2 regions of the Variovorax sp. V93 genome follow, and region 2 is predicted to be linked to the other one. Evidence: predicted binding sites of a transcription regulator. Region 2 holds the regulator's gene; the other holds the start of a gene.

Region 1 (10,335 bases), 2.2 Mb from region 2:
ACTTCCTGCGGCATCCAGTGGTTGGCGCAGGTGGCGAGGTATTTTTCCCAGGCCCACTTGTACTTGAACGGCACCAGCTGGTTGACGTCGGTCTGGCCGTTGATGATGCGCTTGTCGGAAGCCTTGACGCGCTGGGCCGCGGCGGGTGCCGCGGGTTGTGCAATCGGCGAAGTCGGAGCATCCACCGGTCGGCCTGCGGACAGGCCGCTGGTCGATGCGTGGTGTTGCTGCAATCCTTGTTGCATATCCTTTGATAAGGAGGGCTTGACTTCTTCGTCCCAGGTCAACATAGAAAAATCCAATGCTCAATTATCGGAGCAACGATGTGAGTTGCAAAGTGCTCGTTCACGTCGCGCTCCATTTATGTGGTTGTTATGTTGCTCTCATGCATCGCGCGATGTCAGTCGATGCCGTGATCGACTGAGAGTTCGCGCGTCGTGCATGCACCTCTCTGACATCACTCGCGCGTCATTGGCATGCTTCGCAAGTCGGATCGTCGACGCCGCAGAAGGCGATGTCGGTGGCAGGCATCGCACTCATCTGCGCCTTCGCTGCGGCAGCCGCGGCTTCGAGTGCGCTCATGCCCGAAGGTGCATCGCTGCCCGAGGACACCGCGTTGAGGCGGCCCGACTGCACGGTGGATTTCTCGGCGTGCGTCGCGCTCTGCGTGCGCAGGTAGTAGGTGGTCTTCAAGCCGCGCAGCCATGCGAGCTTGTAGGTGTCGTCGAGCTTCTTGCCAGATGCGCCGGCCATGTAGATGTTGAGCGACTGTGCCTGGTCGATCCACTTCTGGCGGCGCGCTGCGGCTTCGACCAGCCAGGTGGTCTCGACTTCGAACGCGGTGGCGTAGAGCGCCTTCACGTCCTGCGGCACGCGGTCGATCGGGCGCAGCGAACCGTCGAAGTGCTTCAGGTCCATCACCATGACGTCGTCCCACAGTCCCAGGCGCTTCAGGTCGCGCACCAGGTAGTGGTTGATGACGGTGAACTCGCCCGACAGGTTCGACTTGACCGAGAGGTTGCCGAAGCAGGGCTCGATGGAAGCGTCGACGCCGATGATGTTCGAGATGGTCGCGGTCGGGGCGATGGCCACGCAGTTGGAATTGCGCATGCCGTCGGCCTTGATCTTCTGGCGCAGGGCTTCCCAGTCGAGCGTGGCCGAGCGGTCGACCTCGACGTAGCCGCCGCGGGCTTTTTCGAGCAGGTCGAGCGTGTCGATCGGAAGGATGCCCTTGTCCCAGAGCGAGCCCTTGTAGCTCGAGTACTTGCCGCGCTCGCGGGCCAGCTCGGTAGAGGCCCAGTAGGCGTGGTAGCAGATGGCTTCCATCGACTCGTCGGCAAACTGCACGGCTTCCTGCGAAGCGTAGGGAATGCGCAGTTCGTACAGTGCGTCCTGGAAGCCCATCAGGCCCAGGCCGACCGGGCGGTGGCGCAGGTTCGAGTCGCGCGCCTTCTTCACGGCGTAGTAGTTGATGTCGATCACGTTGTCGAGCATGCGCATTGCCGTCGAGATCGTCTTCTTGAGCTTTTCCTGGTCGACCTTGCCGTCCTTCAGGTGCTGCAGCAGGTTCACCGAACCCAGGTTGCAGACGGCGGTTTCGGTGTCGCTGGTATTCAGCGTGATCTCGGTGCACAGGTTCGACGAGTGCACCACGCCGGCGTGCTGCTGCGGCGAGCGCACGTTGCAGGCGTCCTTGAACGTGATCCACGGATGGCCGGTCTCGAACAGCATCGTGAGCATCTTGCGCCACAGGTCCGAGGCCTGGACCGTGCGCGCCGGCTTGATCTCGCCGCGCGCGGCCTTTTCTTCGTAGGCGGTGTAGGCCTGCTCGAAATCGGCGCCGAACTTGTCGTGCAGGTCGGGCACGTTGGAGGGCGAGAACAGCGTCCAGGTGCCCTTTTCCATCACACGGCGCATGAAGAGGTCGGGGATCCAGTTGGCGGTGTTCATGTCGTGCGTGCGGCGGCGGTCGTCACCGGTGTTCTTGCGCAGTTCCAGGAACTCCTCGATGTCCAGGTGCCAGGTTTCCAGGTACGTGCAGACGGCGCCCTTGCGCTTGCCGCCCTGGTTCACGGCCACGGCCGTGTCGTTGACCACCTTGAGGAAGGGCACCACGCCCTGCGATTCGCCGTTGGTGCCCTTGATGTGGCTGCCGAGCGCGCGCACGCGGGTCCAGTCGTTGCCCAGGCCGCCCGCGAACTTGGAGAGCAGCGCGTTTTCCTTGATCGACTCGTAGATGCCGTCCAGGTCGTCGGGCACGGTGGTCAGGTAGCAGCTGGAGAGCTGCGAGCGCAGCGTGCCGGCGTTGAACAGGGTGGGGGTGCTCGACATGAAGTCGAAGGACGACAGCACCTCGTAGAACTCGATGGCGCGGGCTTCGCGGTCGATCTCGCCGAGCGACAGGCCCATGGCCACGCGCATGAAGAAGGCCTGCGGCAGTTCGATGCGCGACTTGCGCACGTGCAGGAAGTAGCGGTCGTACAGCGTTTGCAGGCCCAGGTAGTCGAACTGGTTGTCGCGTTCGGCCTTGAGCGCGGCGCCCAGGCGCGGCAGGTCGTACTGCAGCAGCTTCTCGTCGAGCAGGTCGTTCTCGACGCCCTTCTTGATGAACTGCGGGAAGTAGTCGGCGTAGGCCGTGGCGCGCTCGGCGGGCATCACTTCGCGGCCGATGATCTCCTTGAAGATCGTGTGCAGCAGCAGGCGGGCGGTCGCGAAGGTGTAGTCGGGGTCTTTTTCGATCAGCGTGCGGGCCGCCAGGATCGAGGCCTTGTAGACCTCGTCGAGCGGCACGCCGTCGTACAGGTTGCGCATCGTCTCGGCGACGATCGGTGCGGCGGTGATGCTGTCGCCCAGGTTTTCGCAGGCCGATTCGATCAGGCCCTTGAGCTGGTTCAGGTCGAGCGCGACGCGTTCGCCGTTGTCCAGCACGTGCAGCGTCGGCGTGGCCGGCGCTTCCTGCTCGACCTGCTTGGAACGCTCCTGCGTGCGGCGCTCGCGGTAGAGCACGTAGGCGCGCGCGATCTCGTGGTGGCCGCCGCGCATCAGGCCGAGTTCGACCTGGTCCTGCACGTCTTCGATGTGGAAGGTGCCGCCGCCCGGCCGCGAACGCACCATCGCGCGGATCACGCCTTGCGTGAGCGCGTCGACGGTTTCGCGTACGCTGGCCGAAGCCGCGCCCTGGGTGCCGTGCACGGCCAGGAAGGCTTTCATCATCGCGATGGCGATCTTGTTGGGTTCGAAGGGAACCACGGCGCCGTTGCGGCGGATGATCTGGTAGTGCGCGAGGTTCTGTCCGGCGGGCGAGCCAGCGGTGTCGCGCTGCTGCTGCGTGGGCGTGGAGGGAACGGCACGCGAGGTCGATGGGGTGTTCAGGGCTGTTTGCATTCGCTTCCTCTCGGTTGGCAATTCTTGTTGGATGGCGATGCCTTGGTTAGGCGTCGCGCCGGCGTTGTTGACCGGACGGAGGACACTATATCTAGGGTCTGAGGGGTGTACAACCCACTAGATGTAGCGTTTTCCAGTGGATACAACCCCTGCCGTTTTTTCTTTCGGCCCGGCATACGGCCGTCGATGCCGCATGAATACTGGCCTATGTTGTCGCAACCCGCATGGGGCGTGGCTTGCAGGCCGATTTGGGCTTGCAGGGCGCATGGTTGCTGAATGCGGCGATTGCAATTTTCTCATTGCTGCGCCGCGGGATCGGCGCATCGCGAGGTGCCGCGCGATTGAAAAAATTAGCGCTGCACCACCTGCGGAGGAAACATCCGTGGACTCCAGCCGAGGTGCCCGCGCAGCAATTGCCAATCGAAACCGGCGCCGGGGTCCTGTTTTCGGCCCGGCGCGATGTGCTCGTGGCCGGCGATGTGCGCGATGGCGTAGTGCTGCGCAATGGCGGGGCAGAGGCTGGCCAGCGCCTCGTACTGCGCCTCTTCGAACGGCTGGCCTTCGAGGCCTTCGAGCTCGATGCCGATGGAGTCGTCGTTGCAGTTCTCGCGGCCGCGCCACGACGACACGCCCGCATGCCAGGCGCGCTCGTCGCAGCTCACGAATTGCCAGAGTTCGCCATTGCGCCGCACATAGAAGTGCGAGGAAACCGCAAGGCCGCGGATCGACTGGAAATAGGGGTGCGCATCCCAGTCGAGCTGGTTGGTGAAGAGCTGCTGCACGGCGTCGCCGCCGTATTCGCCGGGCGGCAGGCTGATGGAGTGCAGCACGATCAGGTCGGTCTGCGCGCCCGCGGGCCGGGGGCCGAAATTCGGCGAGCGCAGCGCCTTGGCGAAGCGGTACCAGCCGGCTTGCCAGAGCCCGTCGTCGTTGCTCGCCTGTGCTTCAGTCGTCGGCATGGCTGGTGCTGGCACCTTCGTCGCCGCCGGGCGTGGTGATGCCCAGCCGCGCGATGCGGTAGCGGATCTGGCGCAGGCTCATGCCGAGCCGCGCGGCGGCGGCCGTTCGATTGAAGCCGCTTTCGTGCAGCGCGCGCACGAGGATCTCGCGCTCCTGCTGATCGAGGTAGGCCTGCAGGTCCGAGGGGAGGGCGGGCGCCGAGGGCTTGGATTCCGCGACGGCCGCGGCGGGCGACCTAGGCGCTTCGCCGCCGGACGTCGCAGCAGAAGAGGGTGCGGGTTCGGCGATGGCCGTCTCGGCCGGCGCTTCGGCCGCCTCCGGCCGCGGTGCCATCAGGTCCAGATGCAGTTCGTCGCCGTCGTTGAGCGCCACCGCGCGGTGCAGCAGGTTCTCGAGCTCCCGCACGTTGCCGTCGAGCCGGTGCTGGGCAAGGCGGCGCAGCAGTTCGGCGGAAAGATGCGGCACCGGCAGCCCGCCGTCCTGCGCAATGCGCGCGAGCAGCGCGGCGCAGAGTGCCGGCAGGTCCTCGCGCCGGTCGCGCAGCGCGGGCACCGCGATCTCGATCACGTTGAGCCGGTAGAACAGGTCCTGCCGGAAGCGGCCGGCCTGGACTTCAGCGTGAAGATCCTTGTGGGTGGCGCTCACGATGCGCACGTCGACCGCGTCTTCCTGCGTCGAGCCGATGGAGCGTACGCTGCGCTCCTGGATCGCGCGCAGCAGCTTGGACTGCATCGCCAGCGGCAGGTCGCCGATTTCGTCGAGAAAGAGCGTGCCGCCGCGGGCAGCCTGGAAGTAGCCGTCGCGGTCCTGCGACGAGCCGGTGTAGGAGCCCTTGCGGGCGCCGAAGAATTCGGCCTCGAGCAGGTTCTCGGGGATGGCGCCGCAATTGACCGCCACGAACGGGCCTTCGCTGCGCTGGCTGCAGGCATGCACGGCGCGCGCCACCAGTTCCTTGCCGGTGCCCGATTCGCCGCGCACCAGCACCGGCGCCATGCCGCGCGCCACCTTGGCAATGCGCGACTTGACCAGGCGCATCGGTTCCGAGTCGCCCACCAGCCGCTCGAGCGCGGCGACGCCGCTGTCCGGAACGGCCGGCGCGCCGGCGCGCGGCTGGCCCGCGGGCGCCGCCTGCCAGGCCTTGGCCGGCGCTGTCTGTTGCGCCTGCACCGCGGAAGCGACCACGGCGCGGAATTGCTTCAGGTCGACCGGCTTGGTCAGGTAGTCGAAGGCTCCGGCCTTCAGCGCCTCGACCGCGTTCTCGGCGGAGCCGTAGGCCGTCATCACCACGCAGCGCTCGCTGCGCTGGTTCTTCTGGATGCGATGGATGATTTCCATGCCCTGTCCGTCGGGCAGCCGCATGTCGGTGATCACCGCATCGAACTGCCCCGCCTCGAGATGCTGCCAGGCTTCGGACACGCTGCCGGCGGCCTCGACGCGATAGCCTTCGCGCAGCAGGGTCAGCTCGTACAGCGTACGCAGGTCGGGCTCGTCATCGATGACCAGGATGTTGGCCGGGCGCTGCATGGAGGGATGGGGAGTGCTCACGGCGCTATTGTGTCAGCCGGTTTTCGCTGGGCGCGAAGCTGACGAAGAATTCGTTGCCCTCGGGCCCGCCCGCGACCAGTGCGCGCCGCTCGTAGCCGATGGTGGCGCCGTGGCGCCGGCACAGCTCGCGGCACAGGAAGAGGCCGAGCCCGCTGGAGCGGCTCTCGGATGAGAAAAAAGGCTCGAACAAGTGGCGCTGCACCGCCGGCTCCAGCGGCGCGCCGTCGCTCCACACCTGCAGGCTCGGGCGGCCGGAACTGCCGCGCTGCGTGGTGGTGACGACCTGGATCGCGCCCGCGCGGCTGCTGGCGTAGCGCGCCGCATTGTCCAGCAGGTTCACGAGCAGCCGGCGCAGGTGCTCGACGTCGAAGCGCACTTCGGCGTCGGCGGCGTCCAGCGCGATCAGCACGCCCTGGCGCTGCGTCTGGCGCACCCACTCCTCGGCCAGCGCCTGCACGGCGGGATCGAGCACGACCTGCTCGCCGAGCGAGAGCACGCGCTGCTGGCGCGCGCGCGAGACGTCGAGCACGTCGTCCACGATGCGTGCGAGCCGCTGCGCGTTGTGCTGCACCATGCTGGTCAGCTTGCGGTGCGCGGGGTCGGTGAGGTCTTCGTTGAGCAGCGCGCTGGCCTGCGTGATGGCCGCGAGCGGATTGCGGATCTCGTGCGCCACCGCGGCCGACATGCGGCCCATCGCCGCCAGCTTCTCGGTGCGGATGCGGGCCTCGAGCTCGCGCAGGTCCTGCAGGAACATGACGCAAAGACTGTCGACGTGCCGGTCGCTGGTGGGCGTGAGCCGCGTGCGCACACGCACCTCGCGCGCGGCGCCGCGCGCCTGCGCCACGGGGATTTCCTCGCTTTGCGGCGCACGGCGCGCAAAGGTCTGGCGCGCCAGCGCGGCCAGCGCATGCCAGGCGGGCTGCGCATGCAGCGCGAACGGCAGGCCGAGCCGGCCCAGCCCCTGGCCCAGGATCGCGTCGGCCGCCGGATTGGCCGCATGCACCATGCCTTCGGCGTCGATCACCAGCACGCCTTCGCTCAGCGTCTCGATCACCAGGTCGTTGACCTGCGCCTGCATCTGCGCGCTGCTGCGGTTGCGCAGCGCGGTTTCTTCCTCGCGTGCCAGCCGGCGCGCCAGCTCGTGCGCCAGCAGGGCCACCACGAAGAGCCCGGTGCCGGTGAGCGCCGCCTGCACGAAGCGGGTGGAGGAATCGCCGGGCTGCTGCAGCAGCCAGTGCCAGCCGGCATCGGCGAGCAGCAGCAGCGTGACCGTGGCCGTGGTGCCCAGGCCCACGGTCACCGTGCCCAGCACCGCGCTCATGAGCACCGGCAGCGCGAACAGCGGCGTGTAGTTGATGCTGCCGCCCTGGAGCACCTGCAGCGCGGTGAAGGTGCCCAGGTCGATGCCGATGGTGAGGAACCACAGCATGCCGAAGGCCCGGATCGGCGGCGTGAAATGCGCGTAGCGGGCGCCCAGCCAGGTGGCAGCCAGATAGCCGGCCGAAAGGGCCACGGCCAGCGGCTGCACCGTCTGGCCGAGCGCCATGGCCACGCCCTGCAGCAGCACGAGCACCAGCGCAACGAAGCAGCGCGCCGCCATGAAGCCGCGCCACAGCCGCAGCAGCGCGGCACTTTCGCCGCGCCCCGGCTCGAGCGTGCTCCAGTCGGTGGCGGGCTCGCCGCGCGCCCAGGGAGAAGAGCTCACCGGTGCATTCCTGGCGCTGCGCTCATCGATGCGGCGCCCGCTCAGCCGCGCTCGGCGGCCTGGCGGTGCGCCGCGCTGCAGTAGACCGCGTCGCCCGGCCCCGCGATCGCATCGCTTGCAGGCAGGTGCAAGCCGCAATGGGCGCAGCGCAGCATGGCCTGCGGCGAAGCCGGCGCGGCGGACGGGCGCTTGGCGGCGCGGGCGGCCTCTTCGCGCAGGGTCTCGCGCATTTCCTCCCGGCGGTTCTTGCGCCAGAGCCAGATCGCCACCCAGAGCACCGCGAGAACGAGCAGGTATTTCATGTCGCGCCGCGCGCCAGCACCACTTCGAGCACGAAGCGCGAGCCCACATAGGCCAGCAGCAGCAGGGCGGAGCCGGCATACAGCACGCGCCGCGCCGTGCGGCCACGCCATCCGAAGCGGACCCGGCCGATCAGCAGCACCGCGAAACTGATCCAGGCGAGCACCGAGAACACCGTCTTGTGGTCCCACTTCCAGCCGCGCACGCTCGCGCCGTAAAGCGTTTCGCTGAACAGCAGGCCCGCGAGCAGCGTGGCGGAAAGCAGCACGAAGCCGGCCATCACGAAGCGGAAGGTGAGCCGCTCGAGCGTGAGCAGCGGCACGCCGCCTTGCGGCTCGGCGGCGGCAAGGCGGATCTGCTTTTCGGCCCGCGTGATCAGCCAGGCATGGACCACCGCGGCGCCGAACAGGCCGTACGAGGCGATGCCCAGCGCAAGGTGCAGCGGCAGCCAGGGCGATGCCGACACATGCAGCGGCGTGCCGGGAAACAGGATGGCCAGCAGCACGGCGGCTGCGCCCAGCCAGGCCAGCGCGCGGCGCACCTTGAGTTGCGGGTACATGCGGCTTTCGACCGCATAGACCGTGAGCACCAGCCAGGCCGTGACCGAAAGCGCAGGCGCGAAGCCGAATTTCGGCTGGCTGCCGACCAGGCCATGGCCCAGCACCGCGGCATGCAGAAGCCACGCCAGCCCGAGGGCCCACTGGGTGGCTTTGCGGCTCAGCCGGGCACCCGCGGCAGCGGCAAATCCATAGGCAGCCGCGGTGGCGATGCCCAGCGCCACGGCAAGTGGGGAGGGGATCGCTAAAATCATTGCCGGAGTTTATCTCCCCCAGGCTTGCGCACTTCGCGTCGCGGCGCCAACCCCCTCAACGGGGCGACACCAGAGGCTCGGCAGAGCCGGTTCCCGGTGTTTCGCGAAGCGGCAGCAAGCGGCCGATACCAGTTCACGACTTTCCAATGGCCCGCCGCGGCGGGCAGCAAGGCATCTCCTTCATGGCCACCGCCCTCACAGAAAAGTTCTCCCGCCTCGTCAAGACGATGAGCGGCCAGGCCCGCATCACCGAAAGCAATGTGCAGGACATGCTGCGCGAAGTGCGCATGGCGCTGCTCGAGGCCGACGTGGCGCTGCCCGTGGTGCGCGATTTCGTCGCCCGGGTGAAGGAAAAGTCGCTCGGCCAGGAAGTGCTGGGCTCGCTCAAACCGGGCCAGGCGCTGGTCGGCATCGTCAACCGCGAACTCGCCGCCACCATGGGCGAGGGCGTATCCGACATCAACCTTGCGGCCCAGCCGCCGGCCGTGATACTGATGGCCGGCCTGCAGGGCGCGGGCAAGACCACCACCACCGCCAAGCTGGCCAAGCACCTGATCGAGAAGCGCAAGAAAAAAGTGCTCACGGTGTCGGGCGACGTCTACCGGCCCGCCGCCATCGAGCAGCTCAAGATGGTCACGAAGCAGGCCGGCGCCGAATGGTTCCCGAGCACGCCGGACCAGAAGCCGCTCGACATCGCACGCGCCGCGCTCGACCACGCCAAGCGCCATTTCTTCGACGTGCTGCTGGTCGACACCGCGGGCCGCCTGGCCATCGACGAAGTGCTGATGAGCGAGATCAAGCAGCTGCACGGCGCGCTCGATCCGGTCGAAACGCTGTTCGTGGTCGACGCGATGCAGGGCCAGGATGCGATCAACACTGCCAAGGCCTTCAAGGAAGCGCTGCCGCTCACCGGCATCATCCTGACCAAGACCGACGGCGATTCGCGCGGCGGCGCGGCGCTGTCGGTGCGGCAGGTGACGGGCGTGCCGATCAAGTTCGCGGGCACCAGCGAGAAGATCGACGGCCTCGAGGTGTTCGACGCCGAGCGCCACGCGGGCCGCATCCTCGGCATGGGCGACATCGTCGCGCTGGTCGAGCAGGTCACGGCCGGCGTCGACGTGGCGGCGGCGCAGAAGCTCGCGGCCAAGGTCAAGAGCGGCGCGGGCTTCGACCTGAACGACTTCCTCGGCCAGCTGCAGCAGATGAAGCAGATGGGCGGCCTCTCCAGCCTGATGGACAAGCTGCCGCAGCAGATGGCCGCCAAGGCGACCGAGGCCGACATGACCCGCGCCGAGCGCGACATCCGCCGCAAGGAAGGCATCATCCAGAGCATGACGCCGCTGGAGCGCCGCAAGCCCGAGTTGCTCAAGGCCACGCGCAAGCGCCGCATCGCGGCCGGCGCAGGCGTGCAGGTTCAGGAGGTGAACCGCCTGCTCAACGAGTTCGAGCAGATGCAGGGCATGATGAAGAAGATGAAGGGCGGCGGCCTCATGAAGATGATGAAGAAGATGGGCGGCATGAAGGGGATGGGCGGGATGGGTGGGCCCGGTGGGCCGAAGCTGCCGTTCTGAGCCCCACGCATATACATAGATAGAAGCCCGCCGGGGATGCTCCGGCGGGCTTCGTCGTT
Region 2 (10,335 bases):
TCGTCGCGCTGATCATCGGCATGCTGGTGGTGCTGGCTGCGATGGCCAGCATGCTCGGCACGCGCAGCACCGCCATGATGGGTGATGACGTCAATGCGCTGCACCAGTCGTCGGCGCTGGCATTCAGGCTGCTCGGGCAGCAGATCCGGCAGGCCGGCTACTTTCCGATCGATGCCACCGGGCCGCTGTACTACTTCGACGTCAATGCGGACACCAAGCTCGGGAGCGAGCCGGCCTTCTTCGCGATCAAGGGGCAGGAGGCGGCCGCCGGTTCGGTGAACGACACGCTGAAGGTCGGCTATGCGCCGAACCCGGATTTCTTCCACGACTGCCTCGGCCAGGTGGCCAAGAGTTCGGCGGGCGCAGCGTACACCCCCGGCAATCCCGCGGATCCCGCGAACGTGCGCCTGATCACCAGCGAGTTCTACGTGGTCAACGGCACCTTGCGGTGCATGGGCAGTGGCAATACCACGCCAAAGCCGATCATCGACGGCGTCGAACGCTTCGACGTCATGTACGGCATCGGCGATGCCGGAGCCGAGCGGGTGGTGCGCTACGTGACGGCCGCGAACGTCGCGAGCTTCGATCAGGTTCGAACGGTGCGCGTGTGCCTGCAGCTTGCGGGTACTTCCAGGAGCAACCCGGGCGGCAGCTACGTCGATTGCGATGGCTCGTCGCGGACCAGCAGCGACGGCAGGCTGCGCCGCGTCTACACGGCGGTGTTCGCACTGCGGAACCTATGAAACACATTCAGGTCCCCGGCAGATGCGCGGCGCAGCAGCGCGGGTTCTCGCTGTTCATCGTGCTCATCATGCTGCTGCTCTCGGCGCTGCTCGCGGTGGGCGGTGCGCGGACGGCCCAACTGCTCGAATCGATGGCGGGCAACCAGCGCGACTACCAGCGCGCCTTCGAAGCCGCCGAAGCCGCGCTGCTGGATGCCGAGCGCGACATCCGGCAACTGGCCTTCGATGCTGCGACGCAGACCTACGTGGCGTGTTCTGCGCTCGTGGACTCGCCTTGCCGCAAGGCCGCGGACAGCCGCGTCTTTCCCGATCGGGATACCGGCTGGGTCACCGCCTACGTGGGAAAGGGCGCCAACAGCTGCGAGCGTGGCATCTGCTACTTCGCCGGGACGGACTCCGTGGGCGCTGCTTCGGGCAGCGAGGCCTACCGGTTCTGGACCCGTGCCGCGTACGTGGACCAGTACGCCGCCTATGGTCGATTCACGGGCGCGCCGACGGCTGGCAATCCGGCCCTGGCCAGCGCCAGGTACTGGATCGAGGTGATCGACCGTCCCCGGAGTGACGAGCCGCTGTACCGGATCACTGCGCTCTCCACCGGCGCGCGCACGGCCGGCACGGGCGGCGGCACGCGGGTCCTGTTGCAGATGTCCTTCGACCCGGCCGCGGTCAGGAAAGTGAATTGAGCATGGCAAGAAAAATCGAGATGAGCATCCACAGGTTTTCGAGGAGCGCCGTGCTGTGCAGCCTGGTGCTGGCGCAGGCCGCCGGGCACGCTGCGCAATATCCGCTGGCCCAGGCGCCGCGCAACACGGCGGTCAAGGAGCCCGCGCCGAACGTGATCGTGTCGGTCGACAACTCGGGCAGCATGGCGTGGTCGTCGCGGGCGTCGGATGGAAGCTCGGCACCGCCAGCCGGAACACCCACGCGGCTGGAAGCGCTGAAGACCGCGCTCAGGGACAACTTCTCGGCGGCCAACATTCCCAACGACCGGATCCGCCTTTCCTGGCAGGCGATGAACAACAACAAGGTTGGCAGCTGCGTCGGCTTCTTCGGCGACACCGCCGCGGGCGCCTACCAAGCCGGCAGTTGCCTCGTCAATGGCCGGGCCAATGCGAACCTGATGCGTTCGCTCGATGACACGCATCGCGCCAACTTCATGAGCTGGGTCGATGCCCTGGCCGCGGCCGGCGGAACACCCTTGCACGCCATGATGACCCGCGCCGGCGAATACATGAAGACGATGGGCCAGTTCAATCCCTATTCGGATGACCCGGGGGTGGAAGGCGCGACCCAGTCGAGCTGCCGCAAGTCTTTCCACATCTTCATGACCGACGGCGACTACAACCTGTTTGGATTCAACCCCGACCCCGCGGCACTCGGCATGCCTGCCATCGGCAATGCGGACGGAGCGAGCCGCGCCTTGCCCGATGCCACGGCCTACGTGCCGCGTGCACCCTTCAAGGACGATGCAGGGGCGGTCAACAGCAGCCTCAGCTGGAAGAACGACGGCTCCGGCTGGTGGCCGACGGCGGAATACCGCCCGACGCTGGCCGACATGGCATTTCACTACTGGGCCAGCGACCTGCAACCCGCCGTGTCGAACAACCTCAAGAAGGTCGTTGCAGAGCCCGGCGACGTGACCGTGGGAACGGCGACGGTTCCCGAGTACTGGAATCCCAAGAACGATCCCGCCACCTGGCAGCACCTGAGCACCTACACCATCGGCTTTGGCGCTGCCTCGTCGTGGACGGGCACGCCGGCCATCTCGGCGAATGCGCCGCAGCCGACCTACAGCGGGGACTATGCGCGCTTGGCCGATGGCTCGATCGCCTGGAAGGATCCGCTGGCGAGCACCTTGGCGGCGAACGGAGGATGGTATTCCGCAAGCGGCGCCTATGGCTACTACCACGAGCTCGCCGACAATGCCTCCGCCGTGCGCATGGACCTCTGGCACGCCGCGCTCAACAGCCGGGGCACCTTCACACCGGCCGCGAACGCGCAGGCCCTCGGCGATGCCTTCCGATCGATCCTCTCGCAGATCCTGTTCAACACCAGCACCCCGCTGACCTCGATCTCGGCCAGCGGCAGCAGGATATCGAGCGCTACCTCGGCCTACCAGGCCGGCTACGACACGGCCGACTGGTCGGGCAAGCTGACGGCCACGCCGTTCGGCAGCAACGGCAAGCTGGCCGCCACGCCCGCGTGGTCGGCGCGCGAACTGCTCGATGCGCGCATGGCAAAGGCCGGCGCGCACGACAGCGATCGCAAGGTGCTGAGCTTCTCGGGCACCGCCGCGGCAACGCCCACCAGCGCCGCGGCCGCCGGTGCCGGCGTGCCGTTCCGATGGGCCAACCTGAGCGACGCGCAGAAGGCGGCGCTCAAGGGCGGCACCGGCACCGACACGGCAAGCACCGCCCTCGGGCAGGGCGTGCTCGACTTTCTTCGCGGCGACCGCAGCAACGAGGGCACCGGCCTCGGCCTGCGCAGGCGCGGCCACGTGCTGGGCGACATCGTGGGCTCCAGCGTCTGGTACACGGGCAAGCCCAGCAGCGGCTTCACCCATGACGGCTACGCCGCGTTCGCCTCGACCATCGACCGCAAGCCGATGGTCTATGTCGGCGCCAACGACGGCATGCTGCACGCGTTCAACGCCGGCACTGGCCAGGAGGCGTTCGCCTATGTGCCCGAAGGCGTCTTTGGCACGGCGGCGGCGCCCCAGCTCAAGAAGCTCAGCGAGAGCACCTACTCGCACAGGTACTACGTCGACGGCAGCCCCTTCGTGGCCGACATCTACATGGGTTCGGCCGCCGACGCCATGGCCACCGACACCGAGAAGGCGAAGCTGTGGAAGTCCTTCCTCGTGGGCACGCTGGGGGCGGGCGGCAAGGGCTACTTCGTGCTCGACGTCACCAAGCCCGAGAACATCGGCGAGACCCATGCCGCCGACGTGGCCGTGATCGACACGACTGCGCTCGCCGACGACGACCTCGGCCACCAGTTCCAGCAACCCGTGCTCGATTCCTTTTCCAGGCGCGCGCTGCAGGTGGCGCCGCTCAACAACGGCCGCCGGGCCGTGATCCTGGGCAACGGCTACAACAGCACGAGCGAGAAGGCGATGCTGTGGATCCAATACCTCGACGGCGACAAGTCCGTGCTGAAGATCCCCGCGCCCGCCACGCAGGCCACCGGCACCGGCAACGGGCTCTCGGCGCCGCAGGTGGTGGACAGCAACGGCGACGGCAAGGTCGACTACGTCTATGCCGGCGACCTGCTCGGCAACCTCTGGAAGTTCGACCTGAGCAGCGGCAAGAGCAGCGACTGGAAGGCTACCTTGGGCTCCGGCACTGCAGCATCGAGCCTGGACGGCACGCCGCTGTTCGCCGCCGGCGCCACGCAGCCGATCACGGCCGCGCCGCTGGTCGCCGACCATCCGCGCGGCGGCTACATGGTGATGTTCGGCACCGGCCGGCTGTTTGCCGCCGGCGACGAAAGCAGCAGCGCCAGGCAGTACCTGTACGGCGTCTGGGACCGCGCCAACGGCAGCACGGGCACCGCGGTGCTGGCCGACCTGGTGGCGCAGACCATCGGCGCCGGCACGGTGAAGGAAGGCGACGTGGAATTCCGCACCGCGTCGAGCCACGGCGTGAGCTACAGCGGCTCAGGCGGCAAGCGCGGCTGGTACCTGGAACTGGGAACCGCCGGCGAGCGCATCGTCTACCCGGGCGACGCGCTGAGCGGCAGCGCGGGCCTGTTCTCGTCCACCATTCCCGGCTCGGCGAGCAATTCGCTCGACTGCGCGCCGGGCACCAGCGACGACGGCTGGTCGATGGTGATCGACTTCTTCAGCGGCGTCGTCCCCGACGGCATCGCCTACAACGGGTCCACCAGCGCGCTGGGCGGCTATCTCGGCTTCCGCAACCACTCGGGCCGGGACGACATCGTCTTTCGGCCGCAGAACGCCGCGGAAAAAGGCAAGCACGTGATCTGCAATGCGGCCGGCGGCTGCAACGAGACCGAGCTGCCGCAAGCCGTGCGCCGCTTCGGCTGGCGCAACCTGATCTCGTGGAATTGAGGCCGCATGAACATATATCCTGAAATGCAGGCCCGCAAGGAGCGGATTCGCCCGCGCGGCTTCACGCTGGTCGAACTCATGATCGTGGCGGCGGTGATTGCCATCCTGGCCGCGATTGCCTATCCGAGCTACACGCGCTATGTGCAGCGGGCCAAGCGGGCCGATGCCAAGCAGCAACTGCTGCAGGCGGCCCAATGGACCGAGCGCTACCTGACGGCCAGCGGGCAATATCCACCTGCGACCGTCCCGCTGCCGGCCGGGCTGCAGCAGGCGCCATCGTCCGGCACGGCGAACTACGCCATCGGCTACGCCGCAAGAACGGCAACCACCTACACGCTGCAAGCCGTGCCTCAGGGCGCATCGAAAGCCGACGAGTGCGGAACGCTCACGGTGAACCAGCAGGGCGTCAAGCTGGCGGCCGGCCAGACCAGCGCTTCGAATGCGTTGGTGCAGGCCTGCTGGAACCGCTGAGCGCGCGGCTCTTCAGATGTCCCGCAGCAGCTGCCGGAACTCGTCCACGTCCTCGAAGCTGCGGTACACCGAGGCAAAGCGCACGTAGGCCACCTTGTCGAGCTTCTTGAGCTCACGCATCACGAGTTCGCCCACCTTGGTCGAATCGATTTCGCGCAGGCCGCTGGCCAGGAGCTTCTGCTCGATGCGCAGCAGGGCGTTGTCGATCTGCTCGATGCTGACCGGCCGCTTGCGCAGCGCCAGCATCATCGAGGCGCGGACCTTGCCCGATTCGAAGTCGGCGCGGCTGCCGTCCTTCTTGACGACCACCGGAAAGTTGACGTCGGGCCGCTCATAGGTGGTGAAGCGCTTGTCGCAGGCGCTGCACTGGCGGCGCCTGCGCACGAAGTCGGCGTCTTCCGAAACGCGGGTCTCGACGACCTGCGTTTCGAGATGACCGCAAAAAGGGCATTTCATGCGGCCACTTCTTGCGGGATCAGCGGTAGACCGGGAACCGGCTCGTCAGCGCGTGCACCTTGGCGCGGACCGCGTCGATGTTGGCGGCGTCGCGCGGGTTCTCGAGCACGTCGGCGATCAGGTTCGCGGTGATGCGCGCCTCTTCGTCCTTGAAGCCGCGCGTGGTCATGGCGGGGGTGCCGATGCGCACGCCGCTGGTGACCATCGGCTTTTCAGGGTCGTTGGGGATCGCGTTCTTGTTGATCGTCATGTGGGCGCTGCCCAGCACGGCTTCGGCTTCCTTGCCGGTGATGCCCTTGGCGCGCAGGTCGACCAGCATCACGTGGCTTTCGGTGCGCCCGCTCACGATGCGCAGGCCGCGCTTGGTGAGCGTGTCGGCCACGATCTGGGCGTTCTTGACCACCTGCTGCTGGTAGGCCTTGAACTCGGGCGACATGGCTTCCTTGAACGCCACGGCCTTGGCGGCGATCACGTGCATCAGCGGGCCGCCCTGCAGGCCCGGGAAGATCGCGCTGTTGATGGCTTTCTCATGCTGCGACTTCATCAGGATGATGCCGCCGCGCGGGCCGCGCAGGCTCTTGTGGGTGGTGGAGGTGACCACGTCGGCGTGCGGCACCGGGTTGGGGTACACGCCCGCGGCCACCAGGCCGGCGTAGTGGGCGATGTCGACCATGAAGATCGCGCCCACGTCCTTGGCCACCTTGGCGAAGCGCTCGAAGTCGATGCGCAGCGAGTAGGCCGAGGCGCCCGCGATGATCAGCTTGGGCATGTGCTCGTGCGCCTTGCGCTCCATCGCGTCGTAGTCGATGGCCTCGTTGGCGTCCAGGCCGTAGCTCACCACGTTGAACCACTTGCCGCTCATGTTCAGCGGCATGCCGTGCGTCAGGTGGCCGCCTTCGGCCAGGCTCATGCCCATGATGGTGTCGCCGGGCTTCAGGAAGGCCAGCATGACGGCCTCGTTGGCCGAGGCGCCGCAGTGCGGCTGCACGTTGGCGGCGTCGGCGCCGAAGATCTGCTTGATGCGGTCGATGGCCAGTTGCTCGGCCACGTCGACGTGCTCGCAGCCGCCGTAGTAGCGCTTGCCCGGGTAGCCTTCGGCGTACTTGTTGGTGAGCTGCGAGCCCTGGGCGGCCATGACGGCCGGCGAGGCGTAGTTCTCACTCGCGATCAGCTCGATGTGGTGTTCCTGGCGCGCGTTTTCGGCCTGGATGGCAGCCCAGATTTCAGGATCGGTCTGTTCGACCAGGATGTTGCGGTGGTACATGGCAGTCCTTTGAAGACGAGGTCCTTGTTCTTCAACCAAACAAGGGCTGCCCAGGCGAACGGCTGAACGCCTGAATGGATGCCAGGCGGCACGCTTCCCAGTGGTATTCCACGTCAGCGCAGGGCACCTTGCGGGGTGCTGCGCCTATCGCCAGTCGCGTACGGGGTGGAGTGTAGCGCAGGGGCTCAGGAAACGCCCGACAGCAGGGCCACTTTCTGCGGGTCCGCGGCCGGCTCGGCCGCCTGTTGCGGCTTGGGCGGCACGGCAACCGGGATCGGCTGGGCCTGCGCCCGCACGACCGGCGCCGCGGGCGTTGCCATCGTTGGCGGATTGCGGCCGTTGGCCACCTGCACCAGCCGTTCGTGCTCGGCCATGACCTTGCCTGCGTAGCCCCCGTCGTCCTCGAGGTTGGCGGCGCCCACGTAGTAGCGCAGGCCGCCTTCGAGCGATCCGGCGCGGGCGATGCATTCCTGCAGCACCTTCACGCCGACGCGCATGTTGGTCACGGGGTCGAAGGCGGTGAGCGTGCCGCCCGCGCTTTCGTACTTGTCGCCGTGCACGCGCGTCATTACCTGCATCAGGCCCTGGGCGCCCACCTGGCTCTGGGCAAAGGGGTTGAAGCTCGATTCGACGGCCATGATGGCCAGGATCAGCGTCGGGTCGAGCTTGGTGCGCTTGCCGAGGTGGTAGGCCTCTGCAACCAGCACGCTCAGCGGTTCGGCCGCCACGCGGTACTTCTTGCTGAGCCAATAGGCCACGGCGGCCTGCTGCTTGGGCAGGTCGCCGGGGCTCGCGGCCGTGGTGCGCACGATGGCGGTCGGCTCCAGGTCGGTGGCTTCAGGCGCGGGCTTGCGCGACTGCAGCCAGCCCATGAGCTGTTCCTCGCCGGTCTTGCGCAGATCGGGCCGCGCGACCAGGGCGAGGGCCGCGAACACGATGGCCAGGCCGACCAGTGCAAACCCGTTGTGGGTGATTTCAAAAAAGCCGTCTGCCACGTCGGACACAAAGGTCCTCAGCCCGCGGGCCGTGGCATCAAACGCCTTGTTCATCGCTCTTCCTTTCTGTGCGGCACCTGGGTCGCAGCGCCGGTGAGGCGATGGATGAAGGCAGCGGCGCTTGGATTGGTACGAATCAGGCTCCGCGCATGGAGGTGTAGGGTAGGAGCGCGGTGGCCTGATCAAGCCGGGGGAACTCGGCAGCGGATTCAGGTGGCCCCTGCTGGGTCTGGGGCAGCCAGGGGCAGGCGGGATTCTAGCGCGGCTAAATACCCGGTCAAGTATAAGAGCCTATTCCCTTATGTGATTACACATTTAAACAAAATCTAAGGGAAAACCCTTGAAAGACGGCATTGCAATGCAAGGGTGCGGCGCCTAATCTGAACACGCCTGAGTTCTCAGGCGGTTTTCCGAAATCCTACGGCCCGAGGTGCAAGTCAAGGGTCGGAACGATGGAGGATCCATGGCGGCAATCTCTTGCTGCCAGCACGGCAGGAACCATTGACTTCCGGTCGCGCGAAACGATGGCATGGGTTTTGTGCCCGCCATCAAGCCCGGTAATGAGACATTTCGTCGAATTGCCGGGCTTTCTTGTTTCTGGCGGCCTGCTTCTTTGCGGCACACTCCCGCGATGGATGTAGCTTCGCTCAAACAAAACAAATGGGTGCGACGTGGGATCGTCGCGTTGCTGGTTCTCCTGGCTCTCTGGGTCGTCGCCTGGCTGGCGGTGCCGCCGATTGCCAAGAGCCAGCTCCAGAAGATCGCGAGCGAAAAGCTGGGCCGGCAGGTTACCGTCGGCAAGATCGATTTCAAGCCCTGGACGCTTGAGCTCGCACTGCACGACCTGCGCATAGCCACGGCCGACGGCAGCCGGCCCCAGGTGGCGGTCAAGCGCATCTATGCCGACGCAGAACTGCAGTCGATCCTGCGGCTGGCGCCGGTGATCGATGCGGTGACGGTCGAGGCGCCGGCCATCCTGCTCACGCACCTGGCCGACGGCAAGTACGACATCGACGACATCCTGGCCAAGCTCGCAGCCGGCCCGCCGCCCGATCCCAAGGCCGAGCCGGCGCGCTTTGCGATCTACAACATCTCGATCAGGGACGGCGCGGTCGATTTCGACGACCAGACCGTCAAGCGCAGGCACGAACTGCGCGGCTTCGTTCTCAACGTGCCGTTCCTGAGCAACCTGGCCTCCAAGCGCGACATCAACACCGAGCCCAAGCTGGCTTTTGCGCTCAACGGCAGCAAGTTCGATTCGGCAGCCCTCACCACGCCGTTCGCGAAGAGCCGCAAGACCGATGCCCATGTGCAGTTCAAGGGCCTCGACCTGGCGCCGTACCTGGGCTACATCCCGGGCGGCCTGCCCGTGCAGCTGCAGGCGGGCAGCCTCGATGCCGACCTGAAGATCGACTTCGAGCAGGCCGCCACCGCCGGCCTCAAGATCACCGGCACCGTCGAAGCGCACAAGGCAAAGCTCGGCGATGCCCGGGGGCGGGACCTGCTGGGTTTCGATTCGCTCAAGCTGGCGCTGGCCGACGTGCGGCCGCTGGAAGCGGTGTTTCACCTGAGCGAAGTCGCGCTGGCCAATCCGCAGCTTGCGGTCGCGCGCGATGCCAAGGGCCAGTTGAACCTGCTGGCCACCGATCCGGCCACCGGAGCGGCAGAGAAGGTGGCACAAGCCCCCGCCGCCGCCGCAAGCGCGCCGGACGGCAAGGCCCCCGAAAAGCCGAAGCTGAAGGTCCAGGTCGACAAGGTGGCCCTCAGCGGCGGGCGCATCGGGTGGCGCGATGAAACCGTTCAGCCGGCCGCGGCCATCGAGACGACCGCGCTCGGCCTCGACCTGACCGGGCTCACCTGGCCCATGGAGAAGCCGGCCCGGTTCAGCGGCAGCACCGCCCTTGCCGGCGCCACGCTCAAGTTCCAGGGCAGCGCCACCGACAAGGTGGCCGAGGTGCAGACCGAGGTCGATGCGCTGCCGCTGTCGCTGGCGGCTCCGTACCTCGCGCACAGCCTGGAGCCCACGCTCGACGGCAAGCTCAGCGGGCAGATCGACGTCGCCTGGGCCCGGCCCGATCTCCGGTTCAAGGCGCGGCGCCTGGCCGTCGATGGCCTGGCGCTCACCCAGGCGAAGACCGCGCTGGCAAGCGTCGGCCGCTTCGAGCTGGTCGATGCCGAGGTCGACATGACCAGGCACACGCTGAACGTGGCCTCCTTCACTGCCACCAATCCCAAGGTGCAGGTCGAGCGCGACAGCGAAAAGCGCTGGATGTTCGAGCGCTGGCTCAAGGTGCCGGCCGGCGGCGGCGGAGCGGTGCAGGCCAAGGCGGCCGC

Evidence for each region. The regulator NrdR, encoded in region 2, represses ribonucleotide reductase genes. The targets are predictions, from matches to a motif close to CACNANATNTNGTG.
Region 1: the regulator NrdR is predicted to act here: its motif matches at 3,468-3,481, upstream of ACAM54_RS04500 (ribonucleoside-diphosphate reductase subunit alpha).

Annotation. Positions count from the first base shown of each region.
Region 1 covers NZ_AP028669.1:1,005,084-1,015,418, forward strand. The annotation lists gene ACAM54_RS04495 (ribonucleotide-diphosphate reductase subunit beta) at 1-290, opposite strand, end outside; gene ACAM54_RS04500 (ribonucleoside-diphosphate reductase subunit alpha) at 469-3,384, opposite strand; gene ampD (1,6-anhydro-N-acetylmuramyl-L-alanine amidase AmpD) at 3,735-4,343, opposite strand; gene ACAM54_RS04510 (sigma-54-dependent transcriptional regulator) at 4,330-5,868, opposite strand; gene ACAM54_RS04515 (nitrogen regulation protein NR(II)) at 5,894-7,594, opposite strand; gene ACAM54_RS04520 (PP0621 family protein) at 7,636-7,896, opposite strand; gene ACAM54_RS04525 (inner membrane protein YpjD) at 7,893-8,705, opposite strand; gene ffh (signal recognition particle protein) at 8,888-10,276, shown strand.
Region 2 covers NZ_AP028669.1:3,169,122-3,179,456, reverse strand. The annotation lists gene ACAM54_RS15130 (PilW family protein) at 1-743, shown strand, start outside; gene ACAM54_RS15125 (PilX N-terminal domain-containing pilus assembly protein) at 740-1,426, shown strand; gene ACAM54_RS15120 (pilus assembly protein) at 1,447-4,815, shown strand; gene ACAM54_RS15115 (type IV pilin protein) at 4,822-5,286, shown strand; gene nrdR (transcriptional regulator NrdR) at 5,299-5,742, opposite strand; gene glyA (serine hydroxymethyltransferase) at 5,762-7,006, opposite strand; ZMP/ZTP riboswitch at 7,048-7,174, opposite strand; gene ACAM54_RS15100 (transglycosylase SLT domain-containing protein) at 7,192-8,055, opposite strand; gene ACAM54_RS15095 (DUF748 domain-containing protein) at 8,633-10,335, shown strand, end outside.